3 regions of the Cupriavidus sp. PET2-C1 genome follow, and region 1 is predicted to be linked to each of the others. Evidence: predicted binding sites of a transcription regulator. Region 1 holds the regulator's gene; each other region holds the start of a gene.
What was found. Region 1 encodes NrdR, which represses ribonucleotide reductase genes. Its sites were predicted from a motif close to CACNANATNTNGTG; they were not measured.
Positions count from the first base shown of each region.

Region 2: the regulator NrdR is predicted to act here: its motif matches at 2,351-2,364, upstream of ACX12D_RS16955 (ribonucleoside-diphosphate reductase subunit alpha).
Region 3: the regulator NrdR is predicted to act here: its motif matches at 6,281-6,294, upstream of ACX12D_RS09960 (ribonucleoside triphosphate reductase).

Region 1 is NZ_CM137259.1:3,186,079-3,195,871, forward strand. It holds gene tolQ (protein TolQ) at 1-520, opposite strand, end outside; gene ybgC (tol-pal system-associated acyl-CoA thioesterase) at 517-921, opposite strand; ZMP/ZTP riboswitch at 1,083-1,185, shown strand; gene glyA (serine hydroxymethyltransferase) at 1,308-2,555, shown strand; gene nrdR (transcriptional regulator NrdR) at 2,714-3,181, shown strand; gene ACX12D_RS14430 (GspH/FimT family pseudopilin) at 3,311-3,994, shown strand; gene pilV (type IV pilus modification protein PilV) at 3,999-4,535, shown strand; gene ACX12D_RS14440 (PilW family protein) at 4,613-5,353, shown strand; gene ACX12D_RS14445 (pilus assembly PilX family protein) at 5,424-5,930, shown strand; gene ACX12D_RS14450 (pilus assembly protein) at 5,972-9,793, shown strand, end outside.
Region 2 is NZ_CM137259.1:3,759,978-3,769,770, forward strand. It holds gene ACX12D_RS16955 (ribonucleoside-diphosphate reductase subunit alpha) at 1-2,137, opposite strand, end outside; gene ampD (1,6-anhydro-N-acetylmuramyl-L-alanine amidase AmpD) at 2,641-3,261, opposite strand; gene ACX12D_RS16965 (sigma-54-dependent transcriptional regulator) at 3,254-4,909, opposite strand; gene ACX12D_RS16970 (sensor histidine kinase) at 5,021-7,114, opposite strand; gene ACX12D_RS16975 (PP0621 family protein) at 7,111-7,392, opposite strand; gene ACX12D_RS16980 (cytochrome C assembly family protein) at 7,400-8,335, opposite strand; gene ffh (signal recognition particle protein) at 8,439-9,793, shown strand, end outside.
Region 3 is NZ_CM137259.1:2,192,052-2,201,844, forward strand. It holds gene ACX12D_RS09925 (hemerythrin domain-containing protein) at 1-163, shown strand, start outside; gene ACX12D_RS09930 (Crp/Fnr family transcriptional regulator) at 397-1,077, shown strand; gene ACX12D_RS09935 (RrF2 family transcriptional regulator) at 1,134-1,604, shown strand; gene ACX12D_RS09940 (hypothetical protein) at 1,543-2,739, opposite strand; gene ACX12D_RS09945 (metal-sulfur cluster assembly factor) at 2,688-3,041, opposite strand; gene ACX12D_RS09950 (anaerobic ribonucleoside-triphosphate reductase activating protein) at 3,210-3,929, opposite strand; gene nrdD (anaerobic ribonucleoside-triphosphate reductase) at 3,913-4,119, opposite strand; gene ACX12D_RS09960 (ribonucleoside triphosphate reductase) at 4,185-6,215, opposite strand; gene nirK (copper-containing nitrite reductase) at 6,379-7,845, opposite strand; gene ACX12D_RS09970 (nitric-oxide reductase large subunit) at 7,920-9,793, opposite strand, start outside.

The sequences.
Region 1 (9,793 bases):
GCGCCACGGCTGCAAGCGTTGCCTGTTGCACATTGGACAAGCCGCGGAAGGCGTTCATGATCCCCCATACGGTGCCGAACAAGCCGATGTACGGACTGACCGAACCGACCGACGCCAGGAATGGAAGATGCGATTCCATCACATCCATCTCGCGCTGGTAGGCCGCGCGCATCGCACGCCGCGCGGCATCGAGCAGCGCGCCGGCGTCATTGTTGCGCTCGCGCGCCTTCAGGTACTCGCCCATGCCGGATTCAAAGATCCGTTCCAGCGCGCCGGTGTTGTGACGATTGTTGGCTGCGCTCTGATACAGGGCCTGCAGGTCGCCGCCGGCCCAGAAGTCGCGCTCGAACCCCTCGGTCTGGGTCCGCGCGGCGCGCAGGGAGAAATGCTTGCGGAAGATATATGTCCACGAGAACAGGGACATCACCAGCAGCAGGGCCATGACGGCCTGTGCCAGCACACTGGCGTGCAGCACCAGCGAAATGATCGACAGGTCTTGCGTGACGGTCACGGGATTCATCGAGCGGTCTTGATGGTTGCAAGGACAGGAGCGGGAATGGGAGTCGGGCGAAATGTGCTACGATCAACACACCCAACCCGGATGGCGCCAGTAGCCAGCAATTGCTCACCACGCCAGGCTTCCTGGGCGAATTGGACCGACGCCGGGCCAACCCGTTCAATCTGTGTCCGGATCTCAAGCAAGTCGTCCAGACGGGCGGGGGCATTGTAGTCCACCGCCGTGCTTCTGACGATGAAGACGACGCCGGTCTCATCGGCCAGCGCTTGCTGTTCGATGCCAAGCGAGCGCAGCCACTCGGTACGGGCGCGCTCGAAAAACTTGAGGTAATTGGCGTAGAACACTACGCCGCCCGCGTCGGTGTCTTCCCAGTACACCCGCAAGGCCCACACATTGTTGCTCATGGCCGCGATTGTAACGGGAGCCGGCCCGACCCGGTGTAAACCCTTGTCTGACATTACAACAATTACATAGCTTGACAGACAAGGCATTGACTTTCGGTCTCAGGCCCCGCAGCACCGTCTTGCAGCGAGCCAGCGCCTCGCGTTAAACTGCCGCCAACCATTCCATCTTGCGCGACTGGCGAAGTCAGTGGGTACTACCACGAGGAAGCGCAAAGTTCTCTGGCGCGATGTTTCAAGCGCCTGCCGCTCGCCTGGGCAGCGAATGGGAAGCAGGGTGCGCCCTGCGCCGGATAGCTAACGCGACCGGCGCCGGTCGCCTGTGCCTTCCCCGCGCGCCCTACCCCGAAGCCATTCGGAATTCCCCTTTTTTCAGACGAGTTTTCGCCATGTTCGAACGCAGCCGCTATACGATCGACCAGATCGACCCCGAGCTTTTTGCCGCCATCCAGAAGGAAGACCAGCGCCAGGAAGAGCACATCGAGCTGATCGCCTCGGAAAACTACACCTCGCCGGCCGTGATGGCCGCGCAAGGCTCGCAACTGACCAACAAGTACGCCGAAGGCTATCCCGGCAAGCGCTACTACGGTGGCTGCGAGTACGTCGACGTCGTGGAGCAACTGGCCATCGACCGCGTCAAGCAACTGTTCGGCGCCGAAGCCGCCAACGTGCAGCCCAATTCCGGCTCGCAGGCCAACCAGGGCGTGTTCTTCGCCGCCCTGAAGCCGGGTGACACCATCATGGGCATGAGCTTGGCCGAAGGTGGCCACCTGACCCACGGCATGGCGCTCAACATGAGCGGCAAATGGTTCAACGTGGTCAGCTACGGCCTGGACGCCAACGAAGACATCGACTACGACGCGCTGGAAAAGCTGGCGCAGGAAAAGAAGCCCAAGCTGATCATCGCCGGCGCCTCGGCCTTCGCCCTGCGCATCGACTTCGAACGCATCTCCAAGGTAGCCAAGTCCATCGGCGCCCTGTTCATGGTCGACATGGCCCACTACGCCGGCCTGATCGCCGCCGGCGTGTACCCCAACCCGGTGCCGCACGCCGACTTTGTCACCACCACCACCCACAAGAGCCTGCGCGGCCCGCGCGGTGGCGTGATCCTGATGAAGGCCGAGCATGAGAAGGCCATCAACTCGGCCATCTTCCCCGGCATCCAGGGCGGCCCCCTGATGCACGTGATCGCCGGCAAGGCAGTGGCGTTCAAGGAAGCCCTGTCGCCCGAGTTCAAGACCTACCAGCAGCAAGTGGTCAAGAACGCCCGTGTGCTGGCCGAAACGCTGATCGAGCGCGGCCTGCGCATCGTCTCCGGCCGCACCGAAAGCCACGTCATGCTGGTCGACCTGCGCGCCATGCAGATCACCGGCAAGGAAGCCGAAAAGGTCCTGGGCGAGGCACACATCACCGTCAACAAGAACGCCATCCCCAACGACCCGGAAAAGCCGTTCGTCACCTCGGGCATCCGCCTGGGCTCGCCGGCCATGACCACCCGCGGCTTCAAGGAAGAAGAAGCCCGCCTGGTGGCCAACCTCGTCGCCGACGTGCTGGAAAACCCGCACGACCTGGCCAACATCGCGCGCGTGCGCGAGCAAGTGGCAGCCCTGACCAAGCGTTTCCCGGTCTACGGCTAAAGCCCGGCGCCACCCGCCACGCGCGGGTGGCCGGCAGCCCCGCCGCGGCGCGCGCCGCGCCTGCGGCGGGCCTTGCCAACCCAGCCCGGCGCGACACAGAATGACAAAACGCTGCCTGCGCGGCACGCGCCCCGGCTCAAACTTCGAGGTGGTCAGGCATGAAATGCCCTTTTTGCGCCCATTCCAACACCCAGGTCCTGGACACGCGCATGTCGGAAGAAGGCGATACGGTGCGCCGCCGCCGCCGCTGTGAATCCTGCGACCGCCGCTTCACCACCTATGAGCGGATCGAGCTGTTCTTCCCCGCCATCGTCAAGAAAAACGGCTCCCGCGCGGACTATACCCGCGACAAGCTGAAAGACTCGATGCGCCTCGCCCTGCGCAAGCGCCCGGTCTCGGCTGAAGCCATCGACGCCTCCATCACCCGCATCGAAGAGAAACTGCTCGCCCTCGGCGAGAAGGAAATCCCCAGCAGCCAGGTCGGGGAACTGGTCATGCGCGAGCTGCGCCGGTTGGACAAGATTGCTTATATCCGGTTTGCTTCGGTGTATCGGAGCTTTGAGGACGTGTCGGAATTCCGCGACATGCTGGACGAGTTTTCGGCGTCTACCCCACGGAAGGGGTAGCAGACTTCCAAGGAAAGCGGTTTAATCTGCACTGCCTTCTTATATAAGAACAGAAGGTACGGTGGACTCGCCCGGAGAGGCGAAACACACCAACAAGAAAAAAAAACAGTTTTCGGACGGGAGTCGAACATGGGTCAGCCTTCCTGCCTTGCGGCAGCGGGCTTGGTTGCGCTTGTGCGCACCAGGCTATCGTGGGCACCGGGGAAAGCGCTGCGCAGTGCATGGGCAGCGCTGGCCGATTCACGCCCCTACGCCCTCTGGCACGCTGCCAACCGCTCCTCCCTCCCCTCTGCGCTACGCGCCACTCGGCAAGCCGGCTTCACTCTCATCGAACTGATGGTGGCGCTTTCGGTTCTCGCCATCCTGGCGGCAGCAGCAGTCCCGAACTTCAGCTCCTTCATCCATCGCAGCAGGATGACGACGGAATCATCCAATCTGGTCAGCGACGTGGAGATCGCCCGTAGCGAAGCAGCACGTCGCAATACAACAATCACCGTCTGCCCCACCGCCGACGGCACCAACTGCACCAGTGACTGGGCCCAGCGTCGCGTGGTCTTTGTCGACAGCAATGGCGACAACATCATCAGCAAAGGTGAAGAGGTGATCCGCAAAAGCGATCCGCCTGCCAGTTCCATGGCCATCGTGGCCAGCAGCTTGAGCACCGGCGCCACCAGCATCCGTTTGCGCTCCTGGGGCGCGCCAGATTCGCTTGGCTCCTGGCAGTTCTGCGCGAAGTCATCGACCAGCGCCGGCCAACGCGTCTCACTCACGGGCAGCGGCAAGCCCACCTCGCAGCAAGTCGCTTGCCCTTGATGCCATGAAGATAGCGCATCCCGAACGCACGCACAGCCGGCGTCGCCCCGCTTCCGGATTCACCCTCATCGAGGCCCTGGTGACGATCGTGGTGCTGTCATTCGGCGTGCTAGCGCTGGCTGCCCTGCAGTTGCGCACACTGGTCGATGGCCGTACGGCTTCCATGCGCAACGTCGCGACCGTGCTGGCCTACAACCTTGCTGACCAGTTACGAAGCAACGAAGCCGCGATGACCGCGGGTGCCTACAACCAGCCCGTCGGCCTGACCACGGTCGCCTGCTTCACTACCGCAGGGTGCACGCCAGCGCAGATGGCCGCAAGCAGCTACAAGGCCTGGCTCGACGACACGGCGGCCGCGTTGCCCAGCGGGCTCGGCACCGTCTGCATCGACAGCACGCCGGACGATGGCACGCCGGCCAATCCGCAGTGCGACAACGCAAGCGGTGCCCCCTACGCGATCAAGATCTGGTGGCAGGAAGATAAGGTGCCGACTAACCAGGACCCGGTCTATCAACGTTTTGTCACGGCGTTCGTACCATGAGAAAGGCAGGCCGCAAACTGACGCGCCGCGCGCGCGGCTTTACGCTTGTCGAGCTGATGGTCGGCTTGGTCATCAGCATGCTGCTGCTGATCGTGATCTCGTCCTTCTACCTGTCACAGCGGGCGTCCTACGGCACGCAGACGGACCTGGCCGGCATCCAGGAGAACGCGCGCGCGATTGCTCAATTGCTCCAGCGCGACGTGCGCCAGGCCGGCTACAGCGACTTCCCGGCAGGCACCACCTTTGCCAACGCCAACACCATCGACGCGACCAACGACACCGGCACTAACACAAGCGACACGTTGACGTTCCGTTATTTCGGTTCGGACGCGCTGGCCGCCGCCGCGTCCGTGCCGACGCCAAACCCTGACGGCACCATCGTCGACTGCACCGGCAAAGGTGTCAGCAATATCGTGCTGCAGGCGGAAACCTTCTCGATCGCCAACGATGCATCCGGCATGCCGTGGCTACAGTGCACCGCGAATGGCACCACCACGCCCCTATTCCCCGGCGTGGAGCGCTTCCAGGTACTGCTGGGCGAGGACACCGATGGCGACCAGGCGATCAATCGTTATGTGCCGCCGGGTGTCGCGGTCATGGCCAATGTCCGGGCGATGATGGTTTCTGTGGTGCTGGTCGGTGACAGCCGGACCAACCCCGCGCCGCTCTCAACCACATTGAGCCACTTCGGCACAGCCTATGCGCCCGCCAACGTGGCACCCGCCAGCGATGCAGGCAGCGTCGTGCATCTGCCTGTGGACGGGCGCCTGCGCAAGCATTTCACGTTCTATATCGCAGTCCGCAACCGCTTGAACTAGGCCAGAGATGAACAACCGACCCGACCGTCCCATGACCTGCCGCGGCGCCCCAGTGCGCACGCAACGCGGCATGTCACTGATCGTGGTGCTCCTGTTTCTCGTGATCCTGACGATGCTGGGATTGTCTGCCAGCCTGACCAGCCTTTCCGGCGAACGCATGGCGCGAAACTCCCGCGACCAGAACATCGCCCTGCAGGCGGCGGAAGCGGCTTTGCGGGATGCGCGCACCGATATCAGCATGACACGCGCCCTGAGCGGCCGCACCGGCGCGTCGGACACCTGCGATGTCGCCAGCTTCAAGGGCTTCTGCATACCGGCCACCTCGGGACAACCGGTATGGGAACGCTACATCGAAGATGGCGCGCACTCCGTCACGCTCGGCGAAATGACCCAGCAGGCAGCGCTGACCGCCGGGAATGTGTCGAAGCAACCGCGCTACATCATCGAATCCCTTCCGGACATCGCCGACGGCAGCCTGCGCGCCGGCTCCACCCGCTATGTCTTCCGCGTAACCGCCATTGGTTACGGAGCCAATCCGAACACCAAGGTCATGGTGCAGGAAGTCGTCCGGTTCTGAGCCGTTCTGCGCAACCATCCTAAACATCCGTCGAGCGCACCATGACCCAGCAAGCCCGTTTCCGCCCCGTCACCGGCCTCCAGTTGTTGCTGGCCCTCGCGTCCGCCATCCTGGCCGTCGCATCGGCATGCGCCACGCAGCTGAACTTGGCAAAGCGCCCCCTCTATGCGGGCGGCAATGTGCCGCCCATGGTGATGATCGACCTGTCCAAGGACCATACACTGCACCAGAGGGCCTACAACGACTACACCGACCTGAATGGTGACGGCGTGCTCGACACGACCTATACCAACAGCATCGACTACGCCGGCTACTTCGATTCGTACAAGTGCTACACCTACGATGGCAGCACCCAGCATGCCTTCGTGCCGTCAGCCGTCACTACCGACAAGTACTGCAACGGCTCCGCCTGGAGCGGCAACTTCCTGAACTGGGCGAGCATGAGCCGCATCGACGAAGTGCGCAAGATCTTGTACGGCGGCTTCCGCTCCACAGATACCGCGACCACCACTGTGCTGGAACGTGCCTTCCTGCCGATGGACGCGCACGCATGGGCCAAGTTCTACAACGGATCCGATGTCAGCAAACTGGTTCCGCTGACGGTGGAAGCGGCCGGGCCCACATTGACGTCGAGCACCACGGTCACCGTCGCGGCCAATGTCATCACCGGGATCAAACTCAGCTCGGTCGCGAACATCAGCATCGGCGACCAGATTGTCATGACCGCCAACTCACCCGCACCGGCCAACACGACCCTGACGGGCTGGGTCATGAGCGTGGATACCAGCAGCAACAAGACCATCAGCCTTGCGGTCTATCCAGACGGGGTTTCCAAGCCTAGCGGCGCCGCAAACAGCTACAACAGTTGGGCGGTGACCAACCTGACCCGAGGCGGGCTCACTATCTGCAACGTGACTCCTAAGGATTCAAGCAACGTCAACTCCCAGAGCAATACCCAGGCGCCGCAACTGCGGGTTGTCTCCGGCAATTACGCCACTTGGGGCGCCAGCGAAAAATGGCAATGCAACTGGTCGGAGGAGCAAAATAATACGCAAAGCTCCTTCCTGACCAAAATCAACGGCACGAGCGTAACCGGCTCATCCAACGGCAACCGGGCAGCCCTTTCCGGCATCAATGCCTCGGCAGAGAATCCAGTGAAAGCGGCCCGCGCCCTCGGCACCGGCGAAAGCAGTGGCACCTTCAATGCACGCGTGCAGGTCTGCGTGCCGGGCCTGCTTGGCACCGAGAACTGCAAGCAGTACGGCTCGTCCTCCTACAAGCCCTTCGGCCTGCTCCAGAAATACGGTGAAAGTGGCCAGATGTTGTTCGGGCTGATGACCGGCACCTATGACAAGAACATCTCGGGTGGCGTGTTGCGCCAGAACGTAGTGAATTTCTCCCAGGAAGTCGATCCGTCGAACGGCACCTTCACCTACGCGGCGAGCTCGCCTGTGAAAGGTATCGTCTGGAATGTCAATAAGCTGCGGCCGTACGGCTACAGCTACAGCGACGGGAGCTACGTCAATGCTGACAGTTGCAACTATCAGCAGACTTCCATCGTACCCAACAACGGTTCCACATCGCAAAACCAGCCAGCTAACGAAGGCAACTGCTCCACCTGGGGCAATCCGATCTCCGAGATCTACCTGGAGTCCTTGCGCTATTTCGCCGGAAAGACCGCGAATTCCAGCTTTGCACCGAAGAGCAGCAACAGCAAGGATGCGGCGCTGAGTCTGACCACGCCCACATGGGCGAATCCAATGGACTTGCCCTCCACCAACGCGAACAAGGCGCCCTACTGCACGCCGTTGAACACGCTGGTGTTCAACTCAAGCGTCTCTTCGTACGACAACGATCAACTCGCTGGCTTCACGGATCTGAACACAGCCGATGCCAACAGCACTTGGACCGATAAAGTCGGTGCCGGAGAGAGCATCAATGGCGGTAGCTGGTTCATGGGTGGGGTCAACGGTGGCCTGATCGACAACCTGTGTTCCGGCAAGACAATCTCCAAGCTGAGCGACGTACTTGGCATTTGCCCCGAAGGTCCTTCACAGAAGGGGACGTTCCAGATCGCAGGTGCTGCGCTCTACGCGCACATGAACCGGATTCGCTCCACCAGCCAGGCGGCAACGCTGGGCGTGCCAACGGCCGACGCCACCTCCCTCAAGGTCACGACCTACGCCGTCCAGCTGGCCACCAACACGCCCAAAATCAACGTGAATGTAGGCGGCAAAACCGTCACCATCATGCCTGCGTACCAGTTGCACCCGCAGTCGCCCAACTCGGTAACTGCGGACGCCAGCACCGGAACACTAGTGGACTTCAAGGTCATTTCGCAGACGGCCTCGAGCGGCAAGTTCTACGTCAACTGGGAAGACTCTGTCGCCGGCGGCGATTATGACCAGGATGTCTGGGGCATCCTCAGCTATACAGTGACGGGCAATACAATCCAGGTATCGACCCAAGTGGTCTCCGGCTCGTCGGCGAACGGCCAGGGCTTCGGCTATGTCATCTCCGGCACAACTAAGGACGGCCCACACTTCCATTCAGGCATCTACAACTTCAAGTACACCGACCCGGCACCTGTCGCCGTCACGCCTTCGAGCGCGCCCATCAACACATCAGGCGGCTGCAATCTGTGTAACTTCGGCGATCCCCAGACCACCGTCAGCTACACGGCCAGCGGGACAGTGGCTTCGCAGTTCATGGATCCGCTTTACTACGCAGCAAAATGGGGCGGCTTCAAGGACCTGAACGGCTCGGGCACACCCGATCAGGTCTCCGAATGGGATGTACGCTTGTCCGATGGCAGCGGCGGTTCCGACGGCTTGCCGGACAACTATTTCTACGCCACCAACCCAGGCGCGCTCAGCAGCGCGCTGGAGCGCGCGTTCCTGTCGATCCTGCAGACTTCCTCGGCGGCATCGGTGGCGACCAGCTCCTCGTCACTCACGACCGGATCGACGATCTACCAGGCTCGTTTCAATGGCACTGACTGGTCCGGTCAATTGCTCGCATACGCTGTCGATACCAACGGCATCGTCAGCAACCCTGCCCTGTGGGATGCGGGCGCAAAAATGAAGACGGTCAACGCGACCGCCCGCAACATCCTCACTTACGATGGCACGTCATCGGCAAATGCCGGGATTCCGTTCCGCTGGGGCAACCTGCCGGCAAGCTATCAGAGCACGCTTAACCGCAGCGACACGCTAGGAAGTGCACGCCTTAATTGGATTCGCGGCGACCAGAGCAATGAAGGGACTGCAACCGGCAAATTCCGCGTCCGGCCCAACTCGGTCCTTGGCGACATCGTCAATTCCAGCCCGCAGTATGTTGGCCGCCCCAACGCGGGCTACGTGGACGCCGACTATGCCACCTTCGTCCTGGGCAAGAAAAACCGCAAGCCCATGCTCTATGTCGGCGCTAACGACGGCATGCTGCATGCGTTCTCCGCGAACCCGATTACGAGCGGCAGCGACGCCGGTACGGAGTTGTTTGCCTACGTGCCTTCCGCGCTATACGCCAATCTGCCCGGGCTCAGCGACCTTGCCTACACGCACGCTTACTATGTCGACGGCACGCCCGCGGTGACGGATGCCAAGGTCAATGGCAGCTGGAAGACTGTGCTGGTGGGCGGGCTTGGCGGTGGCGGAGCGGGCATCTACGCATTGGATGTGACCAACCCGGAGAGCATCAGCGAGGGCACGGCCGCCTCGACCGTCCTCTGGGAGTTCACCAGCAACGTCGATGCGGACCTGGGCTATACCTTCGGGCAGCCCTCGATCATCAAGATGGCGAATGGCAGGTGGGCAGCAATCTTCGGCAATGGCTACAACAGTGCCGCAGGCAAAGCGTACTTG
Region 2 (9,793 bases), 570 kb from region 1:
GTTCTTCCGCCAGCTCGCTGGAGGCACGGTAGGCGTAGTAGCACACCGCTTCCATCGAGGTGTCGGCAAACTGCACCGCGGCGTCGCTGGCGTACGGCAGGCGCAGCATGTGCAGGCAGTCCTGGAAGCCCATGATGCCCATGCCGACCGGGCGATGGCGCAGGTTGGAGTTGCGTGCCTTCTCGACCGCGTAGTAGTTGATGTCGATCACGTTGTCGAGCATGCGCATCGCGGTGCGGATGGTCTTCTCGAGCTTGGCGTGATCGAGCACCTGGGTGCCGTCGGCCTGCTGCTTCAGGTGAGCGACCAGGTTCACCGAACCCAGGTTGCAAACGGCGATCTCGCTGTCGTTGGTGTTGAGCGTGATTTCCGTGCACAGGTTGGAGCTGTGCACCACGCCCACGTGCTGCTGCGGGCTGCGGATGTTGCACGGATCCTTGAAGGTGATCCAGGGATGGCCGGTCTCGAACAGCATGCCCAGCATCTTGCGCCACAGCTGCATGGCGGGGATCTTCTTGAACAGCTTGAGCTCGCCGCGGGCGGCCTTGGCTTCGTAGCCCAGGTAGGCTTCCTCGAATGCCTTGCCGACCAGGTCATGCAGGTCCGGGCAGGTGGCGGGCGAGAACAGGGTCCATTCGCCGGCTTCCATCACACGCTTCATGAACAGGTCGGGAATCCAGTTCGCCGTGTTCATGTCGTGGGTGCGGCGGCGATCGTCGCCGGTGTTCTTGCGCAGCTCGAGGAATTCCTCGATGTCCAGGTGCCAGGTTTCCAGGTAGGCGCAGACCGCGCCCTTGCGCTTGCCGCCCTGGTTGACCGCCACGGCGGTGTCGTTCACCACCTTCAGGAACGGCACCACGCCTTGCGACTTGCCGTTGGTGCCCTTGATGTGCGAGCCGAGGGCGCGCACATTGGTCCAGTCGTTGCCCAGGCCGCCGGCGAACTTGGACAGCAGCGCGTTTTCCTTCAGCGCCTCGTAGATGCCTTCCAGGTCGTCCGACACGGTGGTCAGGTAGCACGACGACAACTGCGAGCGGCGGGTGCCCGAGTTGAACAGGGTCGGCGTGGACGACATGAAGTCGAACGACGACAGCAGCTGGTAGAACTCGATGGCACGGGCTTCGCGGTCCTTCTCGCCCAGCGCCAGGCCCATCGCCACGCGCATGAAGAATGCCTGCGGCATTTCGATGCGGGTCTCGTCGATGTGCAGGAAGTAGCGGTCGTACAGGGTCTGCAGGCCCAGGTAGTTGAACTGGAAGTCGCGCTGGGCGTCCAGTGCCGCACCCAGGCGGACCAGGTCATAGGTGGCCAGCTTCTCGTCCAGCAGCTCGGCTTCGATGCCGCGCGCGATGAACTTGGGGAAGTAGTCGGCGTAGCGCGACACCATCTCGGTCTGGGTCACTTCGGCGCCCAGGATTTCCTTGCGGATGGTGTGCAGCAGGATACGCGCGGTGACCTGGCTGTAGGCCGGGTCCTTCTCGATCAGGGTACGCGCGGCCAGGATGGCGGAGTCGTAGACCTGGGTCATCGGCACGCCGTCGTACAGGTTCTTCAGCGTTTCCTTGAGGATCGGCTCGGCGCTGACGGCGTCGCCAAGGCCCGAGCAGGCGTTGTCGATCAGGCCATGCAGCGCGCCCAGGTCCAGCACGCGGGCCACGCCCGCATCGGTCACGTTGAACGTGGCGCCGCCTTCCTGCACGCGGGCCACCGCCTGGGCGTTTGCCTGGGCGCGTTCCTGGGTGCGCTTCTCGCGGTACAGCACGTAGGCACGGGCCACTTCATGCTCGCCCGAGCGCATCAGCGCAAGCTCAACGTGATCCTGCACGTCTTCGATATGGAAGGTGCCGCCGTTAGGGCGGCTGCGCAGCAGCGCGCGGACCACATTCTGGGTCACTTGCTCGACCACTTCGCGCACACGCGCCGAAGCGGCGCCCTGCCCGCCGTTGACGGCGAGGAAGGCCTTGGTCACCGCCACCGAGATCTTGCTCGGCTCGAACGCCACGACGGCGCCGTTACGTCGGATGATCTTGTAGTCCTGGTAGCTGCCAGCGGCGGCAGTAGCGGGGCTCGACTGCGCGTTCGCTGCCGCACCGGCGGCGCTTGCGCCGGTGGAGATTTCGTTCTGGGCTGTCTGCATGAGGAACTCCTGTTCTGACCCGTGTTTTATGAGTGACAAAGAGTCCCGGGCAAAATGCGCAAAAAGGCTCAGACACGCCGGCCGGTCTTACCCGGGAGGGCGCGCTGCTATTGCTGGATTCTGCTGGGACTCTTGTGATGCGCCGGCCCTTCGGCGGACCGCAGCCATTGCTGCGGCGGTAACTGCACACCTAGGCCGGCTCCCCGAAAGCACCACTAGATCTAGTGGTCGATGCGAAAAACTGGACTAAGTATAGTGAAACGGGGCGGATTCACCAGTCTTGACAAGCGCTTTTTTGGCGCGAATTCCAGTGCTGGCGCAGCATGCGGCGCTGCGCCATACCCGCTAGCCCAAGAGACGCAAGGGAATCCGCCCGGCGGTTCGTTACCGCACCATGACGCGAAATTTTTTTGATTGACCTGACCTCTTCGATAGGCGCGGACTTTATCAGGGTTTTCCCCAGATCACGGCTATCCCCCTAGACCTGGCTTGTTGCCCTTGCCTCAGGGCTGTTCTTTGCGGTAAGGCAGTTGCGCGGGCGCCACGCCGGCCGCGGCGGCAAAGCCCGCCCAGTCGAAATGTGGCCCCGGATCCGTCTTGCGCCCTGGCGCGATATCGCTGTGCCCCGCCACGGCCCGCACCGGATAGGTGCCTAGCAGGGCATGCACCAGCGCCGCGGTGGTGTGGTATTGGGCCAACGTGAACGGCTGGTCGTCGCTGCCTTCGACCTCAATGCCGATGGAGAAGTCGTTGCACCGGGGCCGGCCGAAGAACTCGGACTGGCCTGCGTGCCAGGCACGGTCCAGGCAAGACACGAACTGGACCAGCTCGCCCTCTCGCGTCACCAAGAAATGCGCCGACACCTGCACTTGATGGATTGTCTCGAAAAACGGATGGCGGGACGGGTCGAGACGGTTCAGGAAAAAGGCTTCGATATCGCCGCTGCCGAACTGTCCGGGTGGCAGGCTGATGTTGTGGATCACCACCAGGTCCACCGGCGTGTGCGCGGGCCGGGCGTCGAAATTAGGCGACGGCACGCGCCGCGCCGCGGGCACCCAGCCTGCCGGGTCGGGGACGAATGACGAGTTTGGCGCCAACCTGGCGGCCGGGTCGTGGTCAGGCATCGCGATCTCCATCCGCCGCCAGCAGCCCGTCGCGCATCGCTTCGCTGGTTTCGGCGGCACCGTCGGCCGGGTCGTCCCGGCCCTCGCGGATGCCAAGCTGCTGGATGCGGTAGCGCAGCTGGCGAAAGCTCAAGCCCAGCAGCGGCGCGGCGGCTGTCCGGTTGAAGCCGGTCTGCTGCAGCGCCTGCAGGATCAGGTCGCGCTCTAGCGCTTCGAGCCGGCCTGGCAGGTCGATCGGGAAGGTGGCACGGCAAGCGTCCGCGGGCGGCGCAAACAGATCGGGCTGCGCGCCGCGCCGGGATTCGGCCCGCGCATCGTACGCAAGCTCCTGCATGGTGTCGGGCCGCAAGCCGGACGATGCCGGCGCGGCGGCCGGCGCAGCCGTCGTAGCCAGGTAGGCGTGCGGCGCGGGCGGGCGTGGCATGGCCGTATGGCCCATGCCCGCATCCATCTGGCCCAGGTCGTCCACCTCGATGGTATTGCCCTCGGCGAAGGCATAGGCGCGCTCGAGCAGGTTCTCCAGCTCGCGCACATTGCCCGGGAACGGATAGTCGGACAGCCGCTGCAGCGCGGCCGCCGCCAGCCGCTTGGGATGGGGATCGCCATAGCGCACCGCCAGGTGCTCCAGGATGGCGCTGGCCAGCACCGGGATATCCTCGCGCCGCTCGCGCAGCGTGGGCATGCGCAGCGCCAGCACATTGAGGCGGTAGAACAGGTCCTGGCGGAACTGGCCGGAGGCGACCATCGCGGAAAGATCCTTGTGGCTGGCACACAGCACCCGCACGTCCACGCTCTCCTCGCGGCTCGCGCCGATCTTGCGCACGCGCCGCTCCTGCAGCACGCGCAGCAGCTTGACCTGCATCGCCAGCGGCAGGTCCGCCACCTCGTCGAGCAGCAGCGTGCCGCCGTTCGCTGCCTGGAAAAAGCCGCCGCGCTCGGCGTCGGCCCCGGTGAAGGCGCCTTTCACATGGCCAAAGAACTCCGATTCCATCAGGGTCTCGGGGATGGCGCCGCAATTGACCGCGATAAAGGGATGCGCTGCGCGCGCGCTGACCGCGTGGATGGCGCGCGCCGCGCGCTCCTTGCCACTGCCGGACTCGCCGCTGATGACGATCGGCGCCATGCTGCGCGCCAGCCGCGAGAGCGAGCGGCGCACCTCATGCATGGCAGGGGAATGGCCGGGCAGCAGGTTGACGGCGCGGTCCACGGTTTCGTGCGCCCCGCTGCCGCCGTCACCGCCCTCGGCACCCTCGGCGCCGTCACGCTGCTGGCGCCCCAGCGCATTCAGGATCAGGCTGCGCAGCTGGTCCAGCGAGACCGGCTTGGCGATGTAGTCGAAGGCGCCCGCCTTGAGCGCCTCCACGGCATTGTCGGCGCTGCCGTAGGCGGTGATCACGGCCACCGGCACCCGCTCCGGCGCGCTCGAGAGCTGGCGCACGATATCGATGCCAAGCCCGTCGCCCAGCCGCATGTCGGTCAGTACCAGGCTATAGCGGCGCGCGGCGAGCTGCTGGCGCGCCTCGGCCAGCGAGCCGGCCAGCACCACATCGTGGCCCATGCGGCGGATCGAGATATCGAGCAGTTCTCGCAGGTCGGCCTCGTCGTCGATGACGAGAATCGGATCGGGGCCTGGCGTCTTGAGGGGCATGGGTCTGCGTCTGGCGATCTGGCGAAGTGACGAAATGGCGAAGTGGCGAAATGGGGCCGGGACGGCTACCGAACGCGGTGCTGATCGGGTGGCCGGGCACGCCGGCGCGGCTCAGCCACCCGCGCTGTCCGGCGCTTCGATGCGCAAGGTCAGGACAAAGGCCTTGGCCGGCAGTGTATCGCGTGCGGCGGGCGCCAGCATGCCGGTCTGCGCCAGCAGCGCGTCGATGGAAATGGTGCCGTAGCGCACCTGGGCGTCGTTGGCGCCGCATAGCTCGCGCGCCATGAACAGCCCGAGGCCGGTGCCCTGGGCGTTGCTGGTAAAGAAGGGCTCAAACAAGGTGCGCTGGTGCTCGCGCGACACCTCGACGCCATCGTTCCAGACGATCAGCTCGGCATGGTGCTGGTCCAGCGCATGGGCCAGCAGGCGGATCGCCCCGGGCAGGCGGCTGCAATAGCGCCAGGCGTTGTCGAGCAGGTTGCCAAGCACCTGCTGCAACTGGGAGGCATCGAAGATGACCGGGCGTGCCACGTCCACCGTGAGCCGGATGGCATTGGCGTTGATCTCGGCCGGACGCGGCACGCGCCGCGCGCCAACCGGGTCGTCGCTGGCGGAGCGGGCGCGCATCTCCAGCCGCCAGCGGCCGACGATCTCCGGCAGCGCCTGGTTCAGGTCCACCGTGGTGCGCTCGGTGCGCGGGCGGCGCGACATCTGCAGCACATCCGAGACCACCTGGTCGAGCCGGCCCACATTGTCGTGAATGATGCGCAGCAGCCGCGCATCCACATCGCCCTCCGCGCGCCCCGCCTCGCCCGGGCGCGCGGCCCGGCGGCTGGTTTCGGCCAGCAGCTCGCTGGCCTGGCTGATGGCCGCCAGCGGATTGCGGATCTGGTGCGCCACGCTGGCCACCAGGCGCCCCATGGCGGCCAGCTTCTCCTGTTGCACCTGCTCGGCGATGCGCTCCCAGCTTTCGATATGGACCAGCACCGTATCGCGCATCTCGCTGCGCAGCAGGGCCTCGTCCTCCGGGCGCCACGCCATGGCCTCGCTCTGCGCGATGGCTAGGCGCAGCCGGGCCGCCGCCTCGGGCGACAACTCGTTCCAGGCGCCGGTGTTCATGGCGTTCTGCGCACTGAGCGAGACCGACATCGAGGACGCGAAGGTAGAGCGCAGACTGGCCAGCCCCGGCAGCAAGAAGCGCAGCCGCAGCCGCGTATGCAAGATGGGGCCACGCCCCGAGGATGGCCGCGACGGCAGCGGCAGCAATTGCAGGATGCGGGGCGCATCGTCCTTGCTGCGCACCCAGTCGCGCAGCATCTCCATCAACGGCTGCAGGCGGGGGATCTGGCGCAGGTCGAACAGCGCATCGCGCCCATTGGCGGGCGTGTCCGTGGGCTTGCCCCGCTCGGCCGGCTGCACGCCCAGCAGCACCACCGCGGCCGGGTTGGCCGCCACCACCGCGCCGTTGGCACGCAGCAGCATCACCCCGTCCTGCATGTCGTTGACCATCAGGCGGTTGACCAGCTGCTGCAGGCGCAGCTCCTGCTCGCGCGCCAGCGCCAGCCGCTCCTGCGCAAGCTGGCGGTTGGCCAGCAGGTACATCAGCGAGGCCGCGATCATGAAGACCAGCCCATACAGCCCCGAGCCCAGCAAACCCGCGTCGGCCTGGCGCAACAGCAAGGTCTGCGCAAAGGGGGCGCTCATCACCAGCAGCGCCGAAGCTGCCGCGGCAAACAGCGCGAACAGCAGGCTGGTAAGCGCGCCGGCCTGCAGCGCGGGCAGCAGGAAGATCATGGCGAGCCCCTCGCCGCGATGGCCCTGCGCGTGAAAAATCAGGCCCAGCAGGGCGAGGTCGGCCAGCACCTGGAAGCGCACCCGCAGGTGAAAGCCGCGGCGCCACCAGAGCGTGGCGACCACCATCACCAGCGCCACTACGGCATAGGGCACGGCCAGCGGCAGCGCGGCCAGGCCGCTGCCGAACCCGCCGCCCATTCCGCTGGCCAGCGCCTGCGCCGCCCGCTCGGCCTCGGCGCGCTGCGCCGGCAGCCAGGCGTAGCCCAGCAGCAGCGCGGCTACCGCCAGCCGGGTCCAGCAGAAATAGCGCAGCAAGCGCCAGTGGAATTCAGGAGGCTCGGGCTGCCGCCACATCGCCGCGAGGGCGCGCCAGGCATTCAGGCGGGACCAGAACGAGGCAGGCCCGTTCATGCGGCAGGGCTATCCGGATCGCTATCGGCCGGCAGGTGGGCACGCCGGCAGTAATGCAAGCCGCGGAAGGCGATCGCTTCGCCCTGCGGCAGGTGCACCCCGCAGCGCGCGCACTGCACCATGGCTTCCTGCGGGGGGGCAGGCTGGTTGCGCACCGGCGAGCCTTGCGCGGGACCGTGCCGGGCGGCGCGGTCCTCCCGCAGGCGCGCCTCGGCGCGCTGGCGAAGCCACCAGAAACAGGCCAGCACGACAGCCAGGACAAGGAAGATGCGTGCCATGCCGGCCTCAGATTCGGTGCAGTATGACTTCGATGACGAAGCGGCTGCCAACATAGGCCAGCAGCAGGATGCCGAAGGACGCAATCACCCAGCGCAGCGCGGTGCGCCCGCGCCAGCCGTAGAAGGTGCGCCCGGCCAGGATGCCGGCGAACATCGCCCACGACAGCAGCGCGAACACGGTCTTGTGGTCGAGCCGGAAGGCCCGGCCGAACAGTTGCTCGGAGAACAGCAGGCCCGACAGGATCGTCAGCGTCAGCAGCACGAAGCCGGCGCCAATCAAACGGAACAGCAGCTTCTCCAGAGTCAGCAGCGGCGGCAGTAGGTCGAGCCAGCGGCCCACCCACTGGGCCGGCTCGCTGGTCTTGCCCACCTGGGGCGAACGGTTGAAGCCATGCAGGCGGCGCTCGGCCAGCAGCATCAGGAAGGCATGGAAGGCCGCCAGCGTGAACAGGCCATAGGCCACGTTGGCAATGATGAAGTGCAGCTTGAACAGCGGCCGTGCCGCATAGCCCAGGATCTGCGCGCCGGGAAACGCCAGCGGCATCAGGCTCGCGAGCATCGCCACCGGGACCACGATCAGCCCGAGGCCGGCCAGCGAGAAGAAGAAGCTCTCGATCCAGTAGATGCCCACGCCCAGCCAAAGCATGGCCGACAGCGCAAAGGCAAAGCCGAACACCATGCGGTCGGCCGGGAAGATGGTCTCGTGCAGCAGCAGGCCGTGGCTGGCCACCGCGGCCAGCATCAGCGCGTGCCACCAGGCCGGGCGGCCCTCGCCGCGCCCGCCGGCCCCACCGCCGCCGCCGTGCAGCAACGCGGTGGTCGCCGCGCCCCCAATGGCACCGCCGGTGCCGGCAGCCGATAGCTGCGGGTTGCGCGTCGCCCAGCCGTGATAGGCCAGGCCGCAATAGAGAAGTGCCGTCAAGGCATACAGTACAATGGCCATTTGCACAGTTTACCTTAGCGCCCCGTCCCGGTGGCGCCCCGCTTGAGCCGGGCCAAGAGCCAGCCTCAAGCCTCGATCAAGCTCTATCCCCCGGACTTCTGCCATGCTGGACAATCTCACTCAACGCCTGGCGCGGGTCGTCAAGACCATGCGCGGCGAGGCTCGCCTGACCGAAGCCAATACCGCCGAAATGCTGCGCGAAGTGCGCCTGGCCATGCTGGAGGCCGACGTCGCCTTGCCGGTGGTGCGGGAATTCATCGCCCGCGTGAAGGAAAAGGCACTGGGCGAGGACGTGGTGTCCAGCCTGACGCCGGGCCAGGCGCTGGTGGGCGTGGTGCAGCGCGAGCTGACCGCCGTCATCGGCGGCGAGGAAAGCCTGTCCGCCGACAACAAGAGCGGCGAGCTGAACCTGGCGGTGCAGCCGCCCGCGATCATCCTGATGGCCGGCCTGCAGGGCGCCGGCAAGACCACCACCGTCGGCAAGCTGGCCAAGTGGCTGAAAGAAAACAAGAAGAAAAAGGTGCTGACGGTCTCGTGCGACGTCTACCGCCCCGCCGCTATCGCCCAGCTCAAGACCGTATCCGAGCAGGTCGGCGCCGATTTCTTCCCCTCCGAGCCTGACCAGAAACCGGTGGACATCGCGCGCGCCGCGGTGGACTGGGCCCGCAAGCATTATCACGATGTGCTGATTGTCGACACGGCTGGCCGCCTGGGTATCGACGAAGCCATGATGCAGGAAATCGCCGCGCTGCACGCCGAGATCAAGCCGGTCGAAACCCTGTTCGTGGTCGACGCCATGCTGGGCCAGGACGCGGTCAACACCGCGCGCGCCTTCAATGACGCCCTGCCCCTGACCGGCGTGGTGCTGACCAAGCTGGACGGCGATGCGCGCGGCGGTGCCGCGCTGTCGGTGCGCCACATCACCGGCCGCCCGATCAAGTTCGTCGGTGTTGGCGAAAAGCTGGACGGCCTCGAGCCCTTCTACCCCGATCGCATGGCCCAGCGGATCCTGGGCATGGGCGACATCCTCGCGCTGGTCGAGGAAGCCCAGCGCGGCGTGGACATGGAAGCGGCCGAGAAGCTGGCCAAGAAGATCAAGAAGACGGGCGACTTCGACCTGGAAGACTTCAAGGCGCAGATCGGCCAGATGAAGAAGATGGGCGGCCTGGGCAGCCTGGTCGACAAGCTGCCGGCGCAGTTCGCCCAGCAGGCGCAGGGCGCCAATATGGACGTGGCCGAGAAGCAGGTGCGCCGCATGGAAGGCATCATCAACAGCATGACGGCCGCCGAGCGCGCCAAGCCCGACCTGATCAAGGCCAGCCGCAAGCGCCGCATCGCCACCGGCGCCGGCGTGCCGGTGCAGGAAGTCAACCGCCTGCTCAACCAGTTCGACCAGATGCAGAGCATGATGAAGAAGCTCAAGGGCGGCGGCATGATGAAAATGATGCGCTCGATGGG
Region 3 (9,793 bases), 990 kb from region 1:
GGCAAGGCACCCTGCCCCGCCAGAGCTCGGCGCGTTCGCCACCCTCTATCCCGAGCACGCATCGCGGGAGGAGCGCGAGGTTTATCCCGCAGCCGTCCGGCTGTCGCCCGATCGCCTTGCCGGAATTGGCCAGCGCATGGCGCAAAGAAGAGGCGCCCGCTAGTGACCGCGCGCGGGCATCCGTGCGTCACGTCACTGGCGGCGAAGCTTGCCAGCCAAGGCGGGATGACTTGATCTGCCACAAGATCCGCTTGGCCCTGGCGTGGAATCCTAGCGGCTACGAGCCTGTCGTAGCGCTCCGGATACGCCACCATGCCGCCGCCCCGCGCGGCCGGTTTGCCCTGGAGGCCTGCTCCGATGGATTGACCGATGCAACTACCGCCACTGAGGCATGCCATGCGCCACAAACTTAACCTCGATGGACTGCTTGGCAGCTTGCCGCTGTTCCGGAACCTCGATACAACCCAGTTGGCCGAGCTTGCGGGTTCCTGCCATGAGGTCAGAGTCCCCAAGCACAGCCATGTCTTCCGGCGCGGCGACGCGGCTCCGGGTTTATATGTTGTTGCTGTTGGCCAGATCAAGCTGGCCCTGCCGTCGGCGCACGGCAATCCCGAGAAAGTCGTCGAGTTCTTTGGCCCCGGCGAGGCATTTGGGGAGGCCGTCATGTTTCTCGACCGCCCCTACCTGGTGGATGCCCAGGCGCTTGAAGACACGCTGCTTATCCTGCTCGACAAAGAAGATATATTCGCCGCCATCGATCGCGACCCGTCCTTTGCGCGCCGCATGCTTGCCGGGCTGTCGATGCGTCTGCATGCCCTGGTGCAGGATATCGAGACGGTGAACCTGCACAACTCGCAGCAAAGGGTGATCGGCTACCTGCTGAACGGGCCACGCGAGGGTAACCTGACGCGATTTGCCGTCAACAAGAACCTGATCGCCTCCAAGCTGGGGCTGTCGCCGGCGACGCTCTCGCGCACCCTGCAGCGGCTCAGCGAAGCTACCCTGATCAGCGTGGCCGGCCCCGAAGTCTTGATTCACGATATCCAGGCGCTTCAGCGCCGGTTTGCCGGAGGCTAAACGCCTCTTGGCGGCGTCGAACCCGAAGCGGAATCCATACGATGCGCCTTACCACCATGACCGACTACGCGCTACGGCTGCTGATCTACGTGGCGCGACATCCAGACCGGATGTGTACCAACAGCGAGATCGCGCAGGCTTACGGCATCTCCAGGGCGCACTTGGTCAAGGTGACGCACAAGCTGAGCCGCCAAGGGTGGATCGCGACCGTGCGCGGCAGAGGCGGTGGCATGCAACTGTCGTCCGGGCCAGGGAGCATCAATCTAGGCGACGTGGTTCGTAGCGTGGAGCCGGATTTCGATCTGGTTGCCGGCCTGGCCGACGGCAGCGCCCGCAAGTTCGCGAGCGACGAGCATCTTTGCTGCGTCATGGATGGCGCTCGCAGGAGCTTCCTGCAGCATCTTGAAAGCTATACCCTCGCCGACGTGCTGGCGCGGGCGTTCCCGGCCGCGTCTGGCGGCACGATCAGGGCTGCCGGGAACGCGGCGCCGCGCGGACTCGCCATGCCCGCGCCGCGGCGGCCATGACGGCAATGACGCCAATGAAGACCAGGATGGCAGCAACGTTGCCGCTCGCCGCCACGGCCTTGACTGCCGGCAACTGGTGGCCAAGGCTCAGCCGTGCGGCCAGCGAAAGGTGCAGCATGGCAAGCGGCACATAGAAACTGTTGCCGAACCGCAGCTTGATGCGCGTGATCGCCGGCAGGATGACAGGCGCATGTGCCATCACCATGCTGACGATGAAGCCCAGTCCCAGCGCATGGAGCGCCGCGTCGCGCCAGGGCCACCCCGCCGCGGTGCCCGCCCACGCCACGCCAGCCACCAGCAGCCAGCCGTAGCCCAGCAGCAAGCAGACCGCCATGTAGCGGCTCAGTCCGGGGCTGCGCACCGTACGGCGCGCAATGTCGAACAGTGCCAGCCAGGCGGCAAGCAACGCCAGCGATGCGCCATACACGACACCCCCGATCCTTCCCGCGTTCCCTTCCAGCGCCGAGCCGGCCGCGCCCAGCACAAGCGCCGCCAGAATGGCAAGCAAGGCCGCTTGCACGCCGGGTCGGCGGCGCATCAGGCGCGTCATTTCAAGCCGCTCGGCGGCCACCGTGACAACCAGGAAAATAAAGTACCAGGCGTTGACCGAGGCCAGCCAGCGGCCTGAGGCCAGCCCCGCGCTGCCGGCCAGCCAGGCGGCCGAGGCAACCAGCAGCAAGGCGGTATGGGCAGCCGGCTGGCGCCGCAGCACCGCCACGTTGACGCCCACGAACACCAGCGCACCCGCCGCCATGGCCCACGCGCCCGCGGCAGGAAATCCCGCCATCATCAGCAGCGCGCCCAGCCCCGACGCCACCGGCGCGGCGAAGGCGGCGGGACGGCCGAGCGCCACCGCGCGCTCGATGCCGATGACCGTGCCGAAGAAGCCGCCAGTCATCAACGCACCGTGGAATAACAGCGCTTGCCAAGGCAGCTTGTAGCCGTCTGCCCCGGGCAGCGCCACGCCGGCGCGCAACAGACCGCCGAGCATGCCCGCGAGCAACGCGGTGACGGCCAGCAGCAGCACCGCCAGCCGAGGCCAGGTCTTGCGCTGGCGCCCTTGCGCGCTACGCGCGGCCACGCTCACCATCCCATGGCGTGCTTCGCGCTGGCGCTCATGCGCTCCGGCGTCCATGGGGGCTCCCAGCATAATTCCAGTTCGATCGAGTACCCGAGCGGCATCACGCCTTCAAGCTCGAGCTGGACGTCGTCCAGGATCATGTCGGCCACCGGGCATGCGGCGGACGTCATGGTCATCGAGACATGGACTGTGCCCTCCGATACGGTGACGGCGTAGATCAGGCCAACGTCAAGGATGCTTAGCGCTAGTTCCGGATCCACCACGCGGCGCAGGGCATCCCTGATCGGCATGTGCCACGCCTCTGGACCCTGGTAGTCGAACCTGTCCGTCGCGTTCGAACTTTGTCTGGTGAGCATGCTGGCCTCCTTGCGCATTCCCGTTGGTTTCCTGTTGGTTTCCAGTTGGTTTCCTGTTGGTTTCCAGTTGGTTTCCTGTCACGCGTCATCCCATCGTAGTACGGATCACGCTGGCTGCGTGGCCCCTGCCCGCCGATCGATTGACATAGCGCAATGCCGACGTTTCCGTCACGCCTTGCGCAGCGTGAAACTGCTGAAGTGCGATGCCAGCCTGTCGATATCGCGGCGGTCAAGCGAGGCGCTCGCGCCGCTGCCGCGGCACGCCTGCAACGCCCAGTGCGTCACGCCAAGCGCGGCGATCCTTTGCGCCAGCGCATGCAGCTCGGCGATATCGAACAGGCCGGCGTGCCAGGTGGTGCGGCACTCGCCCGCCACGCCGCTGGCAAGCCACCGGCGCAGCGATTCCCAAGCCCTCTCCCCGCTGCCCGGCACCCCTGTGATGGCGTCATAGCGATGCAGGGGTGCCTTGAGATCGAGGCCGATCCAGTCCAGCCGGGGCAGGATGGCGGCCAGGCGCTCGGGGTACATGCCGGCGGTGTGCAGCGCAACCTCGAAGCCCCTGGCCCGCACGCCCGCAATGGCGCCGGCCAGGGCCGCTTGCAGCGTTGGCTCGCCCCCGGAAAACACCACGCCGTCGAGCAGGCCCTGCCGGGTTTGCAGGAAGGCCAGCACGTCCGTCCAGGCGATGGCGGACGGTGCGCCGGCGTCCAGCAGGTCCTGGTTGTGGCAATAGCCGCACCGCCAGGGACAGCCCTGGCAGAACACGACGGCGGCCAGGCGGCCGGGAAAATCGATCGTGGTCAGCGGCGTCATGCCGCCAACGCGCAACGTGGCCGAGTCGTGCCGGCGCCGGGCCGCCGCCGCGCGTACGTCAGGCGTCGGTGGCATGGGGCTGCGTGAAGAAGCGCCGCTCGCGGTGCTCGCCCTGCTTGCCGGTATTGAAGCTGGAGACCGGCCGGTGGTAGCCCATCACGCGGGTCCAGACCTCGCAGGGTTGGCGCTCCTCGTCGCGCAGCACGGCGCTGCAAGATTGGGATGGCGTGGATGGCGAGGATTGAAATTGAAATTGGTGAGTCATCAGATTTACTCCGTCTTGAGAGTGGGTTGAAAAAACTAGGGCACGAGAAGAACGGCTGATCCTGGTCAGGCGGCGAGCTGGTCTCGTTTGCGTGCAAGGATCTCTTCATCGCAGCGCGGGCAGAACGGATGCTCGCCGGCGAGGTAGCCGTGCGTGGGGCAGATCGAGAACGTCGGCGTCACCGTGATGTACGGCAGGCGAAAGCGCGTCAGCGCGCGCCGCACCAGTTCGCGGCAGGCCTCGCCGCTGGACAGGCGCTCGCCCATATACAGATGCAGCACCGTGCCGCCGGTGTACCTGGACTGCAAGACCTGTTGCCGCGCCAGCGCCTCGAAGGGGTCGTCGGTCCATCCCACCGGCAGTTGCGAAGAGTTTGTGTAGTAGGGCTGCGCCGCCGTGCCGGCCTGGCGGATCTCCGGCCAGCGCTTGCGGTCTTCGCGGGCAAAGCGGTATGTCGCCCCCTCGGCCGGCGTGGCTTCGAGATTGTAGAGATGGCCGGTTTCCTGCTGGAAGGCCACGATGCGCTCGCGCACGTGTTCCAGCAGGCGCAGCGCGAAGGCATGGCCCCATTCCGAGGTGATGTCGCGCCGGTCAGCGGTGAAGTTGCGGATCATCTCGTTGATGCCGTTCACGCCCAGCGTTGAAAAATGATTGCGCAAGGTGCCGAGGTAACGCTTCGAATAGGGGAACAGGCCCTGATCCATCAGCCGCTGGATCAGCTTGCGCTTGTTCTCCAGGCTCTCTTTGCCCAGTTCAAGCAGACGGTCCAGCGCGCGCAGCAGCGCCGCTTCGTCGCCGGCATGCAGGTAGCCCAGGCGTGCGCAATTGACGGTGACCACGCCCACGCTGCCGGTCTGCTCGGCACTGCCGAACAGGCCGTTGCCGCGCTTGAGCAGCTCGCGCAGGTCCAGCTGGAGCCGGCAGCACATGGAGCGCACCATATTTGGCTCCAGCTCCGAGTTGATGAAATTCTGGAAGTACGGCAGCCCGTACCTCGCCGTCATCTCGAACAGCCGCGTGGCATTCTCCGATTCCCACGGAAAGTCGCGCGTGATGTTGTAGGTCGGGATGGGGAAGGTAAACACCCTGCCCTTGGCATCGCCCGCCGTCATCACCTCGATATAGGCGCGGTTGATCAGGTCCATCTCTTCCTGCAATTCGCCGTAGGTGAACGGCATCTCCTGGCCGCCGATGACCGGCACCTGTTCGCGCAGGTCATCGGGACAGGTCCAGTCGAAGGTCAGGTTGGTAAAAGGCGTTTGCGTGCCCCAGCGCGACGGCACATTCAGGTTGTAGATCAGCTCCTGGATGCACTGGCGCACCTGGGCGTAGGACATGGCGTCCTTGCGCACGAATGGCGCCATATACGTGTCGAACGACGAGAACGCCTGCGCACCGGCCCATTCGTTCTGCAGCGTGCCGAGAAAATTGACGATCTGCCCCACGGCGGACGACATGCGCCTGGCCGGCCCCGCTTCCACCTTGCCCGGCACGCCGTTGAAACCCTCATGCAGCAGCGTGCGAAGCGACCAGCCGGCACAGTAGCCGCTGAGCATGTCGAGATCGTGGATATGGATATCGCCGTTGCGGTGGGCCTCGCCGATTTCCGGCGCGTAGACATGGGACAGCCAGTAATTGGCGGTCACCTTGCCCGCCACGTTCAGGATCAGCCCGCCCAGCGAGTAGCCCTGGTTGGCATTGGCATTGACGCGCCAGTCCGCCTTGCTCAGGTATTCGTTGATCGATGCCTCCACGTCGACCAGGGCCTTGCGGTCCTGGCGCAACCGGGCGTGCTGGCCACGATAGGCAATAAACGCGCGCGCCGTGTTCGCGTAGTTGGCGGCAATCAGCACCTGCTCGGCCACATCCTGAATCTGCTCGACACCGGGTGTCTGGTCATGGAAGCGGTGCGCCAGGACCCTGCACACCTGCTCGGCCAGGCTGGCTGCCTGCGCTTCGCCGAATTCGCCGGCCGCGGCGCCAGCGCGGCGCAATGCGGACCGGATGCGCTCGACGGCGAAAGCGGTTCTTTCTCCATCGCGCTTGACGACCTCCCCGGGCAGGCTGGCAACGACGGCTTCCGTACTGTGTTCCATATCTTCTCCCAACAGCATTCACATTCACATTCACACTAAATGTGGGATAGAGCGTACCGGGCAAACACTATATGTAGATTGACGGCGGGCAAGCGTATGCCATCTTTTCCGGTCTTTTCCAGTCTTTGCCGGCGGCACGGGAGTCCGCGCCGCCGGACTGGCTTCAGCGCGTAGTGCCCTCCCGGTAGATCGCCGGGTCTGCCTTGCCGGCGACATCCAGCACGCCGACCAGGCCCTTGCCGGCACGGGACAGCGCATGGTCCACCAGCAGGTAGCTGCCGGGGTACTGCACTTTCAGCTCGACGATCGTGGCGCCGCCGGGCGGCACCAGAGTGGTCTGCACATCGTGCTTGATGCTGCTCAGCGAGCCCTCGCTGTAGACCGTATCGAATACCTCGCCGATCACGTGGAACGATGACACCTTGTTGGGACCGCCCACGCCGAAATAGATGCGCACCGTCTCACCGACGTTGGCAAGCAGCTTGTGGGTCTTGGACAGCGAGCCGACCGCGCCATTGAAGACGTAGTAATCCGGCAGCTCGGCGGCCATCTTTTCGAGATCGGCTTCCTGGTGCACGGGCGCGCCATGCGGCCGCGTGGTGTACATCTCGCCCTGCATCACGTAGTACTCGCGATCGACCTTCGGCAGGCCACCCTCGGGCTCGACCAGGATCATGCCGTACATGCCCGCCGCGATGTGCTGAGGCACCAGCGGCGTCGCGCAGTGGTAGACGTACAAGCCCGGATTGAGCGTCTTGAAGGTGATCGTCTTCTCCTGCCCCGGCGCCACCTGCGTATGCGCGCCGCCGCCGTGCCCGCCGGTGACCGCGTGCAGGTCGATGGAGTGGATCATCTTGCTGTCGCGGGCATTGGCCAGCGTCAGCTCGATGGTGTCGCCTACCTTGGCGCGCAGCATCGGCCCGGGCACCTTGCGGTCGAAGGTCCAGTAGGTGAATGAGGTGCCATCGTCGAGATGCCCGGCCAGCTCGACCGTCTCCATGCGGTACTTCAGTGTCTGCGGGGCGCGCGCGCCGATGGGCGCGGGCACGGCGGCGGGATCGCCCGCGACGCTGACGGCGGCCGGGTCGGGTGCGCGCGGCGACGCTGCCGCCACGGTGTACAGGGCAGTGGCCGAGCGGCCGGCCTCGCCCTGCGCCGAGGCGGGCGTGCTGGCCGTGCCGCTGACCTCGAACACGCCTTCCATGCCGATCTGCCGGTGGCCGGCCACGGTGCAGATGTAGGCGAACTTGCCCGGCTGCGTCACGGTAAAGCGCAATGTCGCCGGGCCAGTGGCGGCGCTGAAACGCTTGGATGCGACGTTCAGCCCGGGAATGGCGAGGTCATGTTCGGCACCCTCGCCGCTGGCGATGGAGATCTCCACCGTATCGCCGACTTCCGCGCGCAGCAACGGGTTGACCTTGCCCGCATGATCGACGAACACCATCTTGCCGTCGACGATATTGGTTTGCAGGGCATAGCGCTTCACGCCGGCCTGGGCGGCGCCGGCCGGCTCATGCTGGCCAGGCGCCTGCCCGGGTGCGGCCGCCAGGCCGCCCGTGGACAGTGTGCCCGCCAGCACCGCGGCGGCAATGGAAATGGAAACGGGAGAGAAGAAGCGGCGTGTTTTCATGATGATGTTGTTCTTGTTGTTGACTTCAACCAAAGCGGGTTGCCGCGGCAGGTCCGCCGCAACCCGCTGCCTGCTTACTGTTGCGCCGCGTTCAGGCGCCCTTCCGGCGCGCTCAGCGCCGGTGCCTTGCCGGCGAGGCCCAGTACCACTTGCAGCGCCATCGAGAGCGCGCCGGCGATGAACACCACGTCGCCGAAGGTGCGCACCCAGCGCAGCGTCTGCAGGATGGGCTGCTGCATGAAGGCCTCGCTGCGCGCATACCACAGCCCCTGGCTGACGCTGGCGTGGAACTGGATGATGCCGATGGGCAGCAGGCTGGTGCCGATCATCAGGACCAGGCCCGCGTTGAGCCCCCAGAACGCTGTCTTCATCAAGCCTTGGTTCAGCGCGTAGGCAGGCCGTATATAGCGCAGCACCAGCAGCGTGAAGCCCAGCGCCAGGAAGCCGTAGACGCCGAACAGCGCGGCATGGGCATGCACCGGTGTGGTGTTCAGGCCCTGCACGTAGTACAGCGAGATCGGCGGGTTGATCATGAAGCCGAATACGCCGGCGCCCAGCATGTTCCAGAACGCCACGGCGACGAAGCACATCACCGGCCACTTCAGGCTGGCCATCCACGGTGCGCGGTCCTTCAGGCGCCAGTTCTCCCAGGCTTCGTGGCCCAGCACGATCAGCGGTACGACTTCAAGCGCGCTGAAGCTGGCGCCCACCGCCATCACCGGCGTCGTGGTGCCGGCGAAGTAGAGATGGTGGAAGGTGCCAGGCAAGCCGCCCAGCATGAACAGCGACGCCGAGGCCAGGCTGGCCGCCGTGGCCATCGGCCGCGACACCAGGCCGAGCGTGGAGAAGATAAAGGCCAGCGCCGTGGTGGCGAACACTTCAAAGAAGCCCTCGACCCACAGGTGCACGACCCACCAGCGCCAGTACTCCATCACCGACAGGTTGGTGCGCTCGCCGTAGAACAGGCCGGCCCCGTAGAACAGGCCGATGGCCACCACCGAGGATGTCAGCAAGGCCAGCAGGTTCTTGTCGCCGCCCGGCGTGCGCAGCGCCGGCGCGATGGCGCGCAGCATCAACACCAGCCAGAACAGGATGCCGGCGAACTTGCCGATCTGCCACAGGCGGCCCAGGTCGACGTACTCGTAGCCTTGATGCCCCAGCCAGAAGTTCAGGTTCTCGGGCATGACCTGCGCGATCGCCAGGTAGTTGCCGGTAAACGAGCCCACCACGACCACCACCAAGGCCCAGAACAGCACGTCCACGCCAAGCTTCTGGTACTTCGGGTCCTTGCCGCCGTTGATGAGCGGCGCCAGGAACAGGCCGGCGGCCAGGAAGCCGGTGGCGATCCAGAACAGCGCGCTCTGGATGTGCCAGGTGCGCATCAGCGTGTACGGGAACCACTTCGACAGCTCAAGGCCGTAGAACTTCTGCCCTTCCACCGTGTAGTGGGCCGTCAGGCCGCCGATCAGCACCTGGAACACGAACAGCGCCACCACCAGGAACAGGTATTTGCCCAATGCGCGTTGCGACGGCGTGAGCGCGAACGCCGTGAGCGGGTCGCGCGCGGCCACGGCGGGCGGTGCCTCTTCGTGTCCGCGCAGGAATGACCAGGCCCATACCAGGAAGCCAACCCCCGCGAGCAGCACCACCACGCTGGCGATGGACCAGATGATGTTCTCGCTGGTGGGCTGGTTGCCGATCAGCGGCTCGTGCGGCCAGTTATTGGTGTAGGTGGCGGTGAGGCCGGGGCGCTCGGTGGCGGCAGCCCATGCGGTCCAGAAGAAGAAGTGCGTCAGCTTCACCCGGCGTTCGGCGCTGGGCAGCGTGTTCTCCTTCATGGCGAAGCTCTCGCGGCTCTTGCGCAGCTCCGGCGCGTCGGAGAACAGCCGTTCGTAGTAAGCGGCGGTGGCGGCAATGGCTTGCGCTCGGCGCCTGGAGACGGTGAGCA